2 regions of the Radiobacillus sp. PE A8.2 genome follow, and region 2 is predicted to be linked to the other one. Evidence: predicted binding sites of a transcription regulator. Region 2 holds the regulator's gene; the other holds the start of a gene.
What was found. The regulator CtsR, encoded in region 2, represses protease genes until heat stress. The targets are predictions, from matches to a motif close to ATGGTCAATAAAGGTCAAACA.
Positions count from the first base shown of each region.

Region 1 (12,960 bases), on a different contig from region 2:
TCTACAGTTCCAGAATACGTATTGTTTACTTTCACCCAATCGCCCTGTTGTAATTGTTTCTCGTAAAGAAGAAAAACCCCTGCGAAAAGATCTGTAATTAAGCTTTGTGCTCCAAAACCAACGACGATACCTATAATACCGGCACCGGCTAGGATACTACCCAACTCCACATCAAAGGTGATGTTAATAAAGTAGAAAAGAAATGCAAAGGTAACCACATATCTGATTAACGAATTTAACATCAATTCTAGGGTCCGTTCTTTCTTTTCTTCAATAAAATCGGTTCGTTTAAAAAAGGAATGAATGATTTTTCTTGAAATAATTAGGAATAATATCGCTAAGATTGCGGCTATCGTGAGCTTTGTGGCTGAATGCTCCCAGATTGTTTTTAAAAGCTCGTTACTCATTGAAAAGTCCATCATAATACCTCCGAGTTTGCAATTATGTATATTATAGCATGTCCTAGATGTGAAGGATGTGATTCTGCTTTGAATAAAAACAAAGCAATCAAGGAAAAATAAATAAAAAAAGTGGGGGACTGATGATGAAAAGAGTAAGTTGGTTAATGGTTGTGATATTAGGTATATGCTTAACTGTCATGCCAATGAATACAGATGCTGCCAGCTATGGTTGGGGCTATAAAAAAGGAACAAATCATGAACCACCAGAGGTAGGAAAATATGCGAACATACTTGAAAAATATGGCGGTTACTACCTTGATAAATCAGGAGACAAAGTCATATATCTCACCTTCGATAATGGCTATGAACAAGGATATACAGGTGATATTTTAAATGTTTTAAATGAATATCAAATCCCAGCAACCTTCTTTGTGACAGGTCACTATGTAGAAAGTAGCGAAGAGCTTGTAAAACGGATGGTAAAGGATGGTCATATTGTCGGCAACCATACGTATTATCATCCGGATTTAACAACCATTTCAAAAGAAGAAATGAAGAAAGAATTGGATAAGTTAGAAAAAGCAGTTGCTAATATTACATCTCAGAAATCAATGAAATATGTACGTCCCCCAAAAGGCGCCTTTAGTGATCAATCGTTACAGTGGCTGAATGAATTTGGCTATATCCCTATGTTTTGGTCGTTGGCCTTTGTCGATTGGAACATAAATGATCAAAAGGGTTGGCAAAAAAGTTATAATTCCGTGATTCAACAAATCCACCCTGGAGCAGTAATTCTTTTACACACTGTCTCGAAGGATAATGCAGATGCGTTAGAGCATTTGATTACAGACCTCAGAAAGCAAGGCTATACGTTTAAAAGCTTAGATGATTTAGTTTTGAAAGACATATTACCACCATCCATATTTGGAATGTAAATGATGTAAGAAAAAACCCGTAAAATTATTTCACGGGTTTTTTCTTACTCCTCATCCTCTAAAACGCGATTGGCCATATTATATAACACCATTTGACTATTGACTATTTCGGCGTTAGGGGATACCGCTACATAATGATACGTCCCATCACTGAATTGTTCACGTGCTTTTACATTATCCTTTAATGTAATCGCCAAGATTTTGTGGATTCGCATTTTAATATTGCGCTGATAAATTGGAAACATCAGTTCGACGCGTTTAACCATATTTCTTGTCATTAAGTCAGCAGAAGAAAGGTAGACCCGATCTTCGCCATTATGGTGGAAGTAATAAATGCGACTATGTTCAAGAAAGCGACCAACGATACTTAAGACGCGTACATTATCACTAACACCGGGAACTCCTGGTCTAAGGCAGCAGATCCCACGTACGATTAAATCGACTTTCACACCAGCTTGTGATGCCTCATAAAATTTTTTGATTAACGGTTTATCGGTAAGGGAGTTCATTTTGGCAATAATTCTGCCATTTTTATATTGCTTGTGGATGTCAATTTCTTGATCGATATGGTGAATAAAATCGTCTCGAATTTCAAATGGAGCCATCGATATATGGTTGAACTTTGGCTTTTCTGTGTATCCGCTCAAGTAATTGAAGAAGTTGGTGGCGTCAGTTCCGAATTCAGGATCACTTGTAAAAAGTCCCATATCCGTGTAAATCTCTGCCGTTTGATCGTTATAATTGCCAGTGCTAAGATGAACGAACTGCTCCACTGTTTCTCCACGTTTGCGCACGACTAACGTGATTTTACTGTGCGTTTTTAAGTAATTCATTCCGTAGATAACGTGACAGCCAACCTTTTCAAGTTCTTTCGCCCAGTGCACATTCTTCTCTTCATCAAATCGTGCCTTCAGTTCAACTAGAACAGTTACTTGCTTTCCTTTTTCTGCAGCTCTTAATAATGCTGCAATTATTGGAGAGTCACCGCTTACTCGATATAAGGTTTGTTTGATTGCAAGTACATCCGGATCGTCTGCAGCACTGGAAATAAACTCAACAACCGGCTGAAAAGACTCATACGGATGGTGTAGAAAGATATCACGTTCTTTGGCTGCCTCAAAGATGTTTTCCTGAAAATCCAAATCAATCGGAGGCTGTGGAATAAGTGTCTGGTAAACGAGATCCTCTTTAACTGCAGCTAAGTTTTTATAAAACTGAAATAAATAGGTTAAGTCAAGCGGCCCGTTTACGATATACAGATCACCTTTGTGAATTTCAAGTACCTGAAGTAAAAAATTCACGATTGTCTGATCATACTTGTCTTCACGTACCTCTAGGCGAACTGCAGAACCCCATTTACGTTTTTTTAATTCTTTTTCAATTTCCTTTAGAAGGTCTCTTGCACCCTCTTCGTGAATGGTCATATCCGCATTTCTAGTTATTCGAAATTCCGTAATCGATTTTACCTTATAGCCTTTGAAAAATTTATGAATAAAATGACTGATGATATCCTCTAATAGAACGTAATGAATTTGATAATGATTAATCCGCACATAACGGTCTAACAAGGCCGGTACTTGTACAATAGCTGTCTTCGTATCGATCACACTAGAGTCAGACATGTCTTCAAGTACAACAGCTAAATTGATCGATTTATTCAATAACATCGGAAATGGTCGATAAGCGTCAATCGCCATCGGTGTTAATACAGGAAAAATTTGTTCATCGAAATATTCTTCTAGCTGTTCTAGTTGTTGAAAATCCAAATCATCCAATGATACAGTAGCAATATGTTCATTTTCTAGAAGCGGGATTAGCTTATGATAGGTTTGATATTGCTGATCAACGAGCTTATGGTTGAAATCAGAAATTCGGGCCAGTTGTTGTTTAGGTGTTAGACCCGCTTTATTTTCAGGTTTATTAAACCCGGCTTTCATTTGATCGGTTAGACCGGCAACGCGTACCATGAAGAATTCATCCAAGTTCGAACTAAAGATCGCCAAAAACTTCATGCGTTCTAATAAAGGATTATAGGTATCTTGTGCTTCTTCCAATACGCGTTGGTTAAAGGCTAACCAGCTTAACTCACGATTATTGTAATACAATGGATTGTCTAATGAATTTATTTCCGTAACGAAGCTCGACACTATTATCATCCTTTGTTAATAGTAACTCATTTTTACTATACAACATAAGAGGCTCATGATATATTAAGAATTTGTAAAATTTTATAAAATTTCTAATCAATTATAATACCGTCATGTCTTGATTCATATGCGACAGTTCGAGTGGTTAGATAAACTCTAGCCTATAGTGCAAATCATAATAGTAGGCAAATGAAATTGACTTAATTCGATACAAAGTTTAATTCAATGTTTTTCTTAAGCAATTTCTCCAAGTGCTTTTTTTGTTTCTCTGATTGATACTCCTCAGGCAACCAATTTTGGTTGCAGAAAAGCGTCATATAAATCGTATCCTTTTTAATCGTTACTTCAAAATCCTGAACAACCTGTCTTTTTGTTGCGTCCAAGCAGTAAGTAAATTTAAGCATCGCACCTAATAGATGTAATTTTTTTTGTTCCTTTTTCAAAAACCACTGCTTGTACGGTTGCAAGAATTGCTTGAAAACCGTTTTGTTTTTAAACGATGCAACTAGAGCAAGCTTTAGTCGATCAATATGCAAAAGGCCATCAATCGTGCGGTTCGCTAACAAATAAAAAGTATGCTGTGCACTGGATTCTGAATCGATATAATTACCTAGATTAAAACAAAAGCTGGCCCGCTTTATTTGGATCCAGTCTTGCTGCGTCAACAAACCAATGCCATTACTTTGTAATACATGAAATAGCTTTCTTGTAATATACTGTACGTGTAAAATTTGTTTTGGACTTAGATTGTAATCATTGATCAATTCTTGAATACTATCTTCGAGCACATTAGGGAATAAAAAAGATCCGAGGTCCTTAGAGAGCTGTTCATAAAAGACACCATCACGTAACCCTTTTCTACTTAATACAAACGAACTTGCTTCAATCGTGTTATACAAACAATGAAAAACTTCAATTGCTGGTAAGATGATGTCGGCTCTGTCCTTTGATAATCCTTCGACCTTTTGCAGGGTTTGCAATGGTTGGGCAGCCAAATAGTTGCTGATATATGCTATATCGCTATCATTCATTTCATATTGGTGTAAGCCTGCTAATGGGTATCTTTTGATATTTTGATCAATTTGAACCATGTTTCGTGCACTTCCACCAATTCCAATTAGTGGCACTCTTTTATTTTTTAGCCATGGCAATGTTTGGAACTGTTCGTACAAAAAATTTCGAAGCTTATTTATTTCTAAATCTGTCGGTACTTCACTAATAAAAAAATCTTTAAGCGTGAGCGCACCAAAAGGAAAACTGTGTGACTCCATCAACTTACGGTTCTTGTAGTAAGTAACCTCTGTACTGCCACCACCGATATCAACGGTAATTCCCTCTGTTAAAGATGTAGAATTAACTACCGCTAAGTACCCATAAAAGGCTTCCTCTTGTTCTGATAATATTCGCATTTCGAAGCCAATATGCTTTTTTACTGCATCTTGTATCGTAGATTTATTTCTAGCTTGTCGAATTGTTGCTGTAGCAACGCAGACAATATCCGATAATTGATATGTTTCTGCTACTTCCTTGAAGCTAGTGAGTGTTGTGATTAAAATGCCTAGACCAGTTTCTGTTAAATTATTATCTTTATCTAAGTGATTACGTAATCGTGCGACAGCTTTCACGTTTTCTATTTCGCGTAATCTGCCAGCTTTTTCTTGCACATAAACGACAAACCGCATCGTATTTGATCCGATATCTATAATTGCAAAATAATTTTTATCCATCATATCACCCGTCTATAGTTATTGTGTCCCATATTATAACATAATGCTAATCGCTAAGAGACAAGTGGCTGTTGGGTTGAGGAGGGGGGTCGGGTAGACATGGGAACGTTTTTGGGAGATGTCCCACCTGTTGGGGTGTGGGCTTCGCGGACACCTTGGCAGTTATCTGTGACATAACCAAACTAAATGAGGATTATACGGCCATCAGTGCGCTTAGTTAAATGAAGTTGTTGCTACGGTGTGCTTTTGTTGGCAAATAAGGGCTATGGTGTCCGCTGAACTATCAAAACATTGATTTTAGTCGAAATAAGTGCATCTGTGTCCGCCTAAATTATGGTCGGCCACGCCAAGTTGACTCGATAACCACAGTAAACCGAATCGCCTGGCCAACCTATAGATGCCTAACATTGGTCGCCGGCTTTACCGGACCCAGTGCACACAGCCTAGATCTGATTCAGCCGAATCATTAGGCTCATGCTGAAGAGTGTTTTTGCATTTGTACAAGCAGCTGTTGATAAGTGCTTGCTTCAGTTTTATCCCCTAATTTCCGGTAAGCATTCATTAGTAATTGAACTGGTTTTGGATCTGTTGGTTTTAGTTCCATTTCCCACTTAAAGCAGTCGATTGATTTATCAAGCTGATCCAACTCTAAATACATTTCCCCTAAAGGGAGCTGGCGATCTGGATCGTCTTCTAGTAGCTGCATTTTTTTAAGTCTCTGCGCGATAGGTAAGGATATACTAGCATTTCGGAAAGCGGCTAACCAATCGCTAACTTCTGCCAGTGTATGCTCGGTTAATAGGATAGACACAGTCCTTATGACAATCTTATCTAAGGCAACATGCTCATCTTTAAATAATTCAACTAATCGTACATTTAATTTTGGGTACAAGGTAAGTAGTGTAGATGGTTTTGCCGATAAAAAGTTAGTTGCCACAGTTGGCATTTGGTTTGGAGCTGGTTGTACCGATCGATCGACGAGAAATCGAACAATACTGTCTGCATCATTGGAATCGAGGAAACTGCCAAATAGATCCGACTGTAGATCGGGGTGATGGTTTTGTTCTGCAATAATATAAAGCAACTTTTGCTGCTCTTCTTGGGGAAAGTGGCTGCGAATTAGCGCTTTAATTTCTGACCAATAGTCAGTAGAAAATTGGTTGTTGAGCATCGATAAGCGCACTGCCAATTCATCGAGATATCGTTTTTCATTGCGAAGTAAACCGAGCAACAAGGCCGCCTTTTTCGGTGTAGACCTATCTGTGAAACAAAGAATTTCTAACTGAATCGGATCTCTATCTACAAGTGCGTATAAATCCTTATATATTTCTTCGTAGGATTTGAATTGCATACTGCTAATCATGTCGTTAGAAAAAGTATCATTTTCGTCAAATAATACGGCAATCTTTAATATTTTGTACGCAGACAGCATTTGTCCATTTCTACGAAAATCATAATAGGTCTTTTTTAGCAATTTACTTATTTGTTTATGGGATATAAATGAATCGAAGAATGTAAAGATTAAACTAATTTCTTGTGGAGTATATTTTCCTGTTAGCTTATTATAGAGCTGGTTGAAGCGACTGTGGGAAAAGGAATGATGCAATTGGATGACTTGATCCGTAATTGGGTGATCTCCGTCAAACAAAACACCATGAGCAAAGGCCTTATGGATATAACTGTTTAATACGATGTGCTTAGGACGCACCCATGTAAGAAAGTTATCTTTATAAAAAAATATATAATAGTGTCGTTGCTTTGCATCAATTGCTTCGACTATTTTACTTTGACGAAACACAGAGAGGCGAGTTGCTTCTAGGGTAATCGGCTTTTTATTGTCAGTAACGGAGAATTGCATACGATCCCTCCTTGATTTGCTTCTATCATATCATAATTACCTTATCCTCGTACAACTCATAGGTGATATCTTTTTTGACAGTCAAGGAATATATGAGAAGTATGAAGATAATCTTTAATCCAGTTTTAGCCATCGCCAGCCCCTGTGCCAGCCTCATCAAAGTCTTAAGCGGATCCTCTACATGGAAGTGCGCCACTCCAAGGCTTGTCGGATATGGTCGAGGAGTCTGCGCTTTTTATAAACAAATGACTTTCCAGCTATTTTAAAACTTGCTATAATGACATGTAATTAGTACCTACTACTAAGTAAAAGGGTGAGACTGTGAAACGAGAAGATTTAATTGCACCTATGCAATATAACGTAGTGATGGAAGTAGAGCAATATGCGCAGGATCCAAAGCGAAAAGCAATTATTTTAGAAGATGAACAAGCAAATATAGAAGAAATAACGTATGCACAATTATTAGCAAATGCCAATAAAATTGGAAATATATTTCTAGAAAATGGCCTGCAAAAAGGTGACAAAATTCTAGTTATGGTGCCGCGGATCATCGAAGCATATGAAGTATATTTAGCAGCATTAAAGACCGGTATTGTTGTTGTACCAAGTTCAGAAATGCTACGCACCAAAGATTTACAATACCGTGTTACTCATGGGGAAGCAAAAGGAATCGTCAGCTATTATCCATTTGTTGAACCTTTTATGGGGCTTGAAGAATATCATCAATTGCAGAAATTCACCCTTGGTGGCGATGTGAATGAATGGAAAAATTTGAGCACATTGAAACAAGCAGCATCTGATAGGTTAGAGATGGTGTCGACTACACGTGATGATATTGCATTTTTACCATATACTTCTGGAACTACAGGTAATCCAAAAGGTGTGGTGCACACGCATGCATGGGGCTATGCACACTTGCAAACAGCTCCGAAAAACTGGTTGAGCATTCATGAAAGAGACGTCGTATGGGCAACAGCTGCACCTGGATGGCAAAAATGGGTGTGGAGTCCATTACTTTCCGTGCTCGGTTCAGGAGCTACAGGGTTTGTTTATAATGGTAAATTCAATCCAAAAACATACCTTCGTTTACTTGAGAAACATAGTGTTAATGTACTTTGCTGCACACCAACTGAATATCGCTTGATGGCAAAAGTAGATAATCTACCTGACTATCAGTTACCAGCTTTGCATAGTGCGGTCTCAGCGGGAGAGCCACTTAATCGCGAGGTAATTGATACGTTCCAGAAACACTTTGATGTGACAGTTAGGGATGGCTATGGCCAAACAGAGAACACATTATTGTTAGGATTCCTAAAAGGTATGGACGTTAAACCTGGATCGATGGGTAAACCAACACCAGGAAATCAAGTTGTACTTATTGATGAAGATTGTAATCCTGTAGCACCGGGAACGGTTGGGGATATTGCAATTCCACTAGATACACCAGCACTTTTCAAAGAATACTACAAAGACCCGGCACGAACAAAAAAAGCACAGCGCGGTGACTATTACGTGACAGGTGACCAAGCATCGATGGATGAAGACGGCTACTTCTGGTTTGAAGGTAGAAGCGATGATATTATCGTAAGCTCCGGCTATACAATTGGACCATTTGAAGTAGAAGACGCATTAATCAAACATGCATCGGTGAAAGAATGTGCTGTTGTTGCCAGTCCGGACGAGATTCGTGGTAACGTCGTAAAAGCGTACGTTGTACTACAAGATAATGTTAGTGGTGATGATCAATTAATCAAACAACTACAAGACCATGTAAAAACATTAACAGCGCCTTATAAATATCCGCGTAAAATTGAATTTATAGATGAGTTGCCAAAAACATCATCAGGAAAGATTCGTCGGATTGAATTAAGACAAAAAGAAACAGTTTTATAAGAAGGAAGAAATCGTGTGGGTATCCCATGCGATTTTTTATTAACTTGTAACATTACTTTGTCCAAGATATGTTACGATGGAAGAAAAGTTAGGCTAATAAGGGGAGATTGTGTAATGAAGGAATTAGCCTGGGTCGTGCTACTCGTTATTGCACTTATTCTAGTACCAATTAAAGTAGACAGTCCAAACGTTGACCATAATAACCTACCAATTCAATAACAATGAGTTGGTAGGTTTTTTATGTTGTTTTCGTAGAGGTATTTCATAGTTGAAGTAATATGCGTCGTAGTTTGGCGAGTGCTTGCCCCGCTCCGGAAATGCCCTTCGCTTTCCGCGGGGGGCTAGTGAGCCTCCTCGAACTGCGTTCTGCGGGGTCTCACTTACGCCGCTAGTCCCGCAGGAGTCGAAGGGCATTTCCTCCGCTTCATAACGGGATTGCTCTTTACGTCGGGTGATTGTAGCTCCAGGCAGCCGACTCCAGCGGGAAAAGCGCGAGCTGAAGATCCACTCAGAAGCGCACTATGGGACTGCGATTACTCGTCCCACCGAAAACATTTGCTTCTGAGTTAGCTGAAGCCGTGCCTGTTTAAAGAAAAACGCTTTAAACTAGCGAAAAGCGACTGCCGGAGCGGAAATCACGAGCACTACGTTACGCCGGAGTATAGCCATTATACGCAATAAAAAACAGCATTAAATTTTCAAAACAAAATACTTGAAAGTCAAAGTTAGTCAAACTATAATAGGGTTAGGTCAAAGATAGTCAAAGTCAAACATTGACCAAATCTAATTAGGTGAAACAAATGAAGGAGGAGTCGGCTATGCAATGTCAACATTGCGGCGTTCGTCAAGCGGAAGTACATGTTACCCTTCGATTTAATGATCAAACTCAACAATTAAATGTATGTCAAAATTGTTTCCAAGAAATACAACAAAGTGCAAAGAATCCATCAGGTTTCTTTTCAGATAAAGATTTTAATGCTCAATCCGGAGCAAACAATCCGTTTACCTCTGGTTTTCAGGCTGGTGGACAAAAACAGCAAAAGAACGGCAAGCAAAGAGGTGGCGGGTTACTGGACGAGCTTGGCAGAAATTTAAGTCATGCTGCTAAAGCTGGTTTGATTGATCCAGTGATTGGAAGAGATAAAGAAGTTAAACGTGTGATGGAGACATTGAATCGAAGAAATAAAAATAATCCTGTTTTAATTGGTGAGCCAGGTGTAGGTAAAACAGCAATTGCGGAAGGCTTAGCTCTAAAAATTGCTGATGGTGAAGTACCAACTAAACTACAAAACAAGGAAATTTATATATTGGATGTTGCGTCACTCGTAGCGAATACAGGAATGCGCGGTCAATTTGAAGAGCGTATGAAGCAACTAGTTAAAGAGTTGCATGAGCGTAATAATGTGATTTTGTTCGTTGATGAGATCCACTTGCTCGTTGGCGCAGGTACAGCAGAAGGCTCACAAATGGACGCAGGTAATATTTTAAAACCTGCTTTAGCGCGTGGCGAGTTACAGCTAGTCGGTGCGACAACGTTGAAAGAGTATCGTCAAATTGAAAAGGATGCAGCGTTAGAACGCCGTTTCCAGCCCATCATTGTAAAAGAACCTTCAACAGAAGAAGCTATTCAAATATTGCAGGGGCTACAAGGGCGATACGAAGCGTATCATCGTGTTAAATACACGGATGAAGCAGTAGATGGAGCAGTGTTGCTTTCACAGCGTTACTTACAAGACCGTTTCTTACCAGATAAAGCAATAGACTTGATTGATGAAGCTGGGTCTCGTTTGAACTTGCAGCATTCTGAATCAGATGTTGATACGCTGCAAACGCGCTTAGATGAAATAGCGAAAGAAAAACAGGAAGCTGCAGAAAAAGAAGATTACGAGCGTGCAGCGAACTTAAGACATCAAGAAGTACTGTTAGAGAAAAAACTACAAGAAGCAAATGATGAGCCAAACGCAGAGGTTACAGTGGAGGATATCCAGTTGATTATTGAAGAGAAAACTGGCATTCCTGTCCGTAAGCTACAATCTGATGAACAAACGAAGATGAAGCAGCTAGCTTCTAATTTATCAGCGAAGGTTATTGGTCAGGAAACTGCCGTGCAAAAAGTAGCGAAAGCCGTTCGTCGTAGTCGTGCAGGCTTAAAATCAAAACATCGTCCAATTGGTTCATTCTTATTCGTTGGACCAACAGGTGTTGGTAAAACAGAACTAACGAAGTCACTTGCAGAAGAACTGTTTGGTACGAAGGAATCACTGATCCGTCTGGATATGAGTGAATATATGGAAAAACATTCGGTATCAAAAATTATTGGGTCACCACCAGGGTATGTGGGACACGAAGATGCGGGTCAGTTAACGGAACGTGTACGCCGTAACCCGTATGGTTTAATTTTGCTAGATGAGATTGAAAAAGCACATCCAGACGTGCAGAACATGTTCCTACAAATCATGGAAGATGGTCACTTAACCGATAGCCATGGGAGAAAAGTGAGCTTTAAAGATACCGTTATTATAATGACAAGTAATGCTGGCACTGGTTCTAAAAAAATCACCGTCGGCTTTGATAAGGAAAATAACGAGGCAATATCGACTTTAGAAGTTTTAGGCGACTACTTCAAGCCAGAGTTTCTAAATCGCTTTGATGCAATCATCCCGTTTAATGAATTGCACCAAGCCGATTTAATTAAAATCGTCGACATTATGCTTGATGAGTTGGCAGTAAACTTAAAAGATGAAGGATATGCAATTACCGTTACAGATGAAGCGAAGAAATATTTATCTGATAAAGGTTATGATCCTCGTTTTGGAGCCCGACCATTACGTCGTGTTATTCAAGACAAAGTAGAGGACAGTATTACAGATTTAATTTTAGAAGAAGATGATGTGAAGACAATTCATGTTAATCTAGTCGAAGATACAATTAAGGTGACGAAAGCGTAACATACACTAACGCATGGGAAAGATACAATTTTCCATGCGTTATTTTTTATAGTCTATCTTTTGAGTGTTTCGAACAAAGAAAAATAAGGAAATACTGTTATAATAAGTGTAACTACCACTGAATATTCACATACTTATGTAGCTTTCTTGGAACAATAAAATATTACACTAGTCAATTTCATAACAATGATTTGTGCCATAAGTCACTGTTATAAAAAGCTGTATAAGATAATCATGAAATTGACACACATAGAAAAAATGGGGGGAAGTATATGTCTACAGAGTCACACCAACAAACAAATAAAGTAGCCGTAAAAACAGAGTATGGACGATTAGAAAAGGTGATTCTTTGTCCACCAGAGAATATGAAAATTAGTGAAATAATCAATGAAACACAAAAACGTTATAAATCGGAAAATATTGATGTAGATGTCGCGATGCAGCAATATCAAAGTTTTGCCAATTTACTTAGAGACCATGGTGTCGAAGTAATTGAATTGGACACACAACAGGAATTAAATGAGCAAGTGTTTACTAGAGATATTGGTTTTACAATTGGCGACCATTTATTTATTTCATCCATGGGAAGCGGCATTCGTGAAGGAGAGATTACCGTCTTAAAGCAACGCTTAGATGACGAAAATATTAACTATCATGATCTCGCAGAATACTCGATAGAAGGCGGCGATGTCATTCTTGATGATGATCGTGTTTGGATTGGTGTTAGCAATCGAACAACAATCGAAGCGATCAACTACTTGCAACAGCAATTACCAGATTATCAAATCATCCCAATGCCAATCAATGAAAAAATTCTTCACCTAGACTGCGCCTTTAATATTTTGTCGGAGAACCAAGCGATTGTTTTTCCAGACGCATTTACAGAAGAAGATCTAGCAAAAATTAAACAGCATTTTGAAATAATTGAAGTCACCGAAGAGGAACAGTTTACTTTAGGTACGAACGTGCTATCGATAGGTGATAATAAAATTATTGGCATGCCTAAAAATGCGAGTGTTAATAAAAAACTGGCAGCTAAAGGCTTTGACAT
Region 1 is NZ_JBJGXI010000023.1:65,771-78,730, forward strand. Features, by position in the region: gene ACI6MV_RS13560 (mechanosensitive ion channel family protein) at 1-419, opposite strand, end outside; gene pdaA (delta-lactam-biosynthetic de-N-acetylase) at 545-1,336, shown strand; gene ACI6MV_RS13570 (RNA degradosome polyphosphate kinase) at 1,381-3,483, opposite strand; gene ACI6MV_RS13575 (Ppx/GppA phosphatase family protein) at 3,684-5,210, opposite strand; gene ACI6MV_RS13580 (tetratricopeptide repeat protein) at 5,683-7,068, opposite strand; gene mbcS (acyl-CoA synthetase MbcS) at 7,390-8,961, shown strand; gene ACI6MV_RS13590 (ATP-dependent Clp protease ATP-binding subunit) at 9,780-11,909, shown strand; gene ACI6MV_RS13595 (dimethylarginine dimethylaminohydrolase family protein) at 12,182-12,960, shown strand, end outside.
Region 1: ACI6MV_RS13590 (ATP-dependent Clp protease ATP-binding subunit) is a predicted target of CtsR. The motif match lies at 9,708-9,728, and genes of this name have one in related genera.

Region 2 (5,630 bases):
CCCCTCAGAGTGTCACAACATACTTAATTATATACGAATTAGATTAGTTTACTAAAAGTAAATTCAGGGAATAAACAATGATATCTAATTTCGTATTTTCTATATAAATTATTTAAAACATGTATTTTAAAGCTATTCGCATGCAATATCTCGGTTAAAATCGTCCTCATATTGTCGATGCATTTAGCTATGTAAGATAGGTATGAAACTGTATTAGTATTAACAAGAATAAATTTATTCAATATTTTGTCCTATTTTAATATCAATTAAAATAGGGTAATAAAATAGAATAAAATTAACTGGAGGAATTAAATGGATCTGATTTTGGATAAACTAATTAACGATGAATTTTTATTAATAGCGAGTAGGTTGATTGTTGCATTATTGCTTGCGGGCATAATCGGGATTGAAAGAGAATTTAATAATCACTCAGCTGGATTTCGAACGCATATCTTAGTTGGAGTTAGTTCTTGTTTGATGATGCTGTTATCTCTATATGGTTTTGAAGAGTACATAAGTGCGCATGAGAACAGCCAGTTCGATCCGGCCAGAATACCTTCCTATGTAATAAGTGGAATTGGGTTTCTAGGGGCGGGAACAATTATAGTAAATGGAATGACAGTACGCGGGCTAACCACTGCGGCATCGATATGGGCAGTAGCTGGTTTAGGATTAGTTGTTGGAGCAGGAATGTATGCGGAGGCTATCTTTACGACATTTATTATCCTTATAAGTTTAGCACTATTAAACAATTTCGAAACTATCTTTCATAAGCGTAGAAATAAAATGTTCATTCAGATGATTATATCATCAAAATTTGATATAGATTCGCTTACTGATGTGTTCCAAGATTTAGATGTTTCTATTCATAGAATTAGGGTGGATAAAGATATCAATGCAGATAGAGTGGTGTTATTGGAATTAAAGAAAGATAAAACTATGAAGTTCATAAAATTGTATGATCAACTTTCCAAATTAGCAGAAGTCAGGCAAGTAAAGGAATGGCAATAACGACTACATAGGCAATATCAATTATTGCACGCTTGAGTGTAGTGTGAACAAAAATATTGGCACAAATAAGGAACTCGAGTATAATGTATTTATAGTCAAAGATAGTCAAAGTCAGATGCGAGGAGGGAAACATGAGTAATATATCTGATGTAATTGAAGCTTATTTAAAAAAGACGCTCGAAAAAAATAGTGAAAACATAATCGAAATTAAACGGAGCGTAATAGCTGATCAATTTGAATGTGTTCCTTCTCAAATTAACTATGTGATTAATACTCGGTTTACTGTGGAAAGAGGATATATAGTAGAAAGTAAACGCGGAGGCGGAGGATACATTCGTATCATTCGGATTACGCATGAGGATAAGGCGAAGTTGATTGATGAAATTATCGCAATGATTCAGCCTTCTGTTTCACAACAGGCAGCGGCGGATATCCTAGAACGGATGCTTGAGGAAGAGCTAATCTCCGAAAGAGAGTTAAAAATAATGGTAAGTGCGATTCATAGAAATACACTTGCTTTACAACTGCCTATCCGTGACGAAATGAGAACGAGAATTTTGACAGCGATGCTTTCTGCACTTAAATATTAAGGATAACGAAGGGAGAGTATGGTATGCAATGTCAAGAATGCCATGAACGCCCAGCTACACTTCATTTTACTAAGGTAGTTAACGGAAACAAAACAGAAATGCATGTTTGTCAACATTGCGCCAAAGAGATTGGCTATGTGTCCTATGACGATGAGCCTTATTCACTACATGACCTACTCTCAGGCTTATTTAATTTTGAATCCACTTCTGTTGGAGACAAAAAGAAGCATACGCTTAGTAAGAGTGAGGAATTAAAGTGTCCTAAATGCGGGATGACTTATCAAGAATTTACTGGTGTTGGTAAGTTTGGTTGTTCTCATTGTTATCAAACATTTGCTGATCGGTTAAATCCGCTTTTCCGCAGAGTTCATAGTGGTAATATTAACCACGAAGGTAAAATTCCTAGACGTATTGGTGGAAATTTAAAACAAAAGAAACAATTAAACGAACTGAAGCAACAACTACAATACCTTATTGAAAAAGAGGAATTTGAAGAGGCGGCAAACGTTCGGGACCAAATCAAAGCATTAGATAAGACCCTCGACCATAAACAGGCTGAGGAGGATGAAGGATAATGTCATTGCAGCAATTTATGAATGAAGCAATTAGCCCATGGCTAAAAGAAGAAGGCCCAGATAGTGATATTGTGATGAGCAGTAGAATTCGCTTGGCAAGGAACTTTGCACAAGTTCCTTTTCCAATCATTGCAGATGCAGCTGATCTGGACAGAATCTTAGAATATTTCAACCAGGAGTATCACCATCAATCCTTCTTAGATTACAATGATTTCGAGTTCGTTTCTATGAATGAATTAAAGCCGATCGAGAAACGTGTACTTGTAGAAAAGCATTTGATTAGTCCTCATTTAGCAGAAAAGTCGATACATGGAGGAGTTTTAATATCAAAGAGCGAACAAGTATCAGTAATGATTAATGAGGAGGATCATATACGAGTTCAGTTATATTTTCCAGGCTTCCAGCTGAATAAGGCATTAGAGCAAGCTTTTGCTTTTGATGACTGGCTTGAGGAGAAAATTAATTACGCATTTGATGAACAAAGGGGCTATCTAACGAGTTGTCCAACGAATGTTGGTACGGGGTTACGAGCATCCGTCATGATGCATCTGCCTGCACTAACTTTAACACAAAAAGTGAATCGCATGATTCCGGCTATTAATCAGCTGGGGCTAGTGGTAAGAGGTATTTATGGTGAAGGTAGTGAGGCGGTAGGTAATATTTTTCAAATTTCTAATCAAATAACTTTAGGTAGGTCAGAAAAAGATATTGTAGAGGATTTGGAAAGTGTTGTTAAAAAATTGATTGAACAAGAGCGTAAGGCTAGACAGCTTTTGATGGAGAACTCTGAACTTCGGTTGGAAGACCGCATTTTTAGATCTTATGGCGTATTGAAGCATAGTCGTATCATTGAATCCAAGGAAGCCGCTACATGCTTATCAGATGTAAGATTAGGAATAGATGAGGGTTTTATTAATCATATTTCAAAAACAATACTGAATGAATTAATGGTGCTAACACAGCCTGGTTTTCTTCAACAATATGCGAAAAGAAACCTTACGCCAGATGAAAGAGATATATTAAGAGCTTCCATTATTCGTGAAAGACTGCAATTAGAAGAGTAAAGAATAGGAGGAATGCATCATGATGTTTGGACGTTTTACAGAGAGGGCACAGAAAGTTTTAGCTCTATCTCAAGAAGAAGCAGTAAGATTAGGGCATAACAATATAGGGACAGAACATATTTTACTTGGATTAGTAAGTGAAGGTGAAGGTATAGCTGCAAAAGCATTGCATGCACTTGGACTTGAAACAGAGAAAATTCAACAAGAGGTAGAACAATTAATCGGTCGTGGACAAAAAGTATCACAGACCATTCATTATACACCTAGAGCTAAAAAAGTAATCGAGTTATCAATGGATGAAGCTAGAAAACTAGGTCATTCCTATGTTGGTACTGAACATATCCTGTTAGGATTGATCCGTGAAGGAGAGGGAGTTGCCGCACGGGTATTGAATAATTTAGGGGTAAGTTTAAACAAAGCACGTCAACAAGTGTTACAGCTGCTAGGTAGCAATGAATCTGCTGCCGGGCATAACGGACGCGGTGGACAGTCCGCGTCGGCTAACACACCAACGCTTGACTCTCTTGCACGTGATTTAACTGCAATTGCTAAAGAAGGTAATATTGATCCGGTTATCGGACGAGAAAAAGAAATAGAGCGTGTTGTTCAAGTACTTAGTAGAAGAACGAAGAACAACCCGGTACTTATCGGTGAGCCTGGTGTTGGTAAGACGGCAGTTGCGGAAGGTTTAGCGCAACAAATTATCAATAATGAAATTCCAGAGATACTGAGAGATAAACGTGTTATGACACTGGATATGGGTACAGTTGTAGCAGGTACAAAATATCGTGGTGAATTTGAAGACCGTCTAAAGAAAGTCATGGAGGAGATCCGTCAAGCGGGAAATATCATCTTGTTTATTGATGAACTCCATACTTTAATAGGAGCAGGTGGTGCAGAAGGTGCCATCGATGCGTCAAATATTTTGAAGCCGTCACTTGCTCGAGGTGAATTGCAGTGTATTGGTGCAACTACATTGGATGAGTATCGTAAATATATTGAAAAAGACGCAGCATTAGAGCGTCGTTTCCAACCAATCCAAGTGAATGAGCCAACTGTTGATCAATCGATTCAGATTTTAAAGGGGTTACGTGATCGCTACGAAGCACACCACCGTGTAACAATTACGGATGATGCTATTGATGCTGCAGCAAAACTTTCTGATCGTTATATTACAGATCGTTTCCTGCCTGATAAAGCGATTGATCTAATTGATGAGGCAGCTTCAAAAGTACGTCTTCGTTCTTATACTGCACCACCAAATTTGAAAGAGCTAGAACAAAAGCTTGAAGGTGTAAGAAAAGAAAAAGATGCTGCGGTTCAAAGTCAAGAGTTTGAAAAGGCTGCATCGTTAAGAGATAGCGAACAACGACTTCGCGATGAATTAGATGAAACGAAACAAGAATGGAAAGAGAAGCAAGGACAGGAAAGCTCTGAGGTAGTCGTAGAGGACATTGCTAGCGTCGTTTCTACATGGACGGGTGTTCCGGTATCAAAGCTTACAAAAGACGAGAGCGAACGTTTATTAAACCTTGAAGAGGTACTACACAGCAGAGTAATCGGTCAAGAAGAATCAGTGAAGGCTGTATCAAAGGCGATTCGTCGTGCGCGAGCAGGTCTGAAGGATCCGAAACGTCCAATTGGTTCATTTATTTTCCTTGGGCCAACCGGTGTTGGTAAAACTGAATTAGCACGTGCATTAGCAGAAGCGATGTTTGGTGACGAAGAAGCGATGATCCGAATTGATATGTCAGAGTACATGGAAAGGCATGCCACTTCTCGTTTAGTTGGGTCACCTCCAGGCTATGTTGGCTATGAAGAAGGTGGACAATTAACAGAGAAGGTAAGAAGAAAGCCATATTCTGTTGTCTTACTAGATGAAGTAGAAAAAGCACATCCAGAAGTGTTCAATATTCTATTGCAAGTACTAGAAGATGGGCGTTTAACTGATTCTAAAGGTAGGTTGATTGATTTCCGAAATACAGTGCTTATCATGACCTCCAATGTTGGTGCAAGTGAACTGAGACGTAATAAATTCGTTGGATTTAATCTCGGTGATGAGGAAGAAAGCTATAAAGATATGAGATCAAAAGTAATGGATGAGTTGAAAAAAGCATTTCGTCCAGAATTCATAAATAGAATTGATGAAATCATCGTTTTCCATTCATTAGAGAAGAAACATATGAAACATATCGTTACCCTTATGATAGAGCAACTAAAGAAACGTCTAGTTGAACAGGAAATTGATTTCTCTATATCTGAGGAGGCTCTGGATAAGATTGCGAATGAAGGCTTTGATCCAGAATATGGGGCAAGACCTTTACGTAGGTCTATTCAAAAGAATGTTGAAGATCTCTTATCAGAGGAATTGCTCAAAGAAACAATCTATA
Region 2 is NZ_JBJGXI010000086.1:185-5,814, forward strand. Features, by position in the region: gene ACI6MV_RS24475 (MgtC/SapB family protein) at 313-1,011, shown strand; gene ACI6MV_RS24480 (CtsR family transcriptional regulator) at 1,143-1,601, shown strand; gene mcsA (protein-arginine kinase activator protein McsA) at 1,625-2,176, shown strand; gene mcsB (protein-arginine kinase McsB) at 2,176-3,240, shown strand; gene clpC (ATP-dependent protease ATP-binding subunit ClpC) at 3,260-5,630, shown strand, end outside.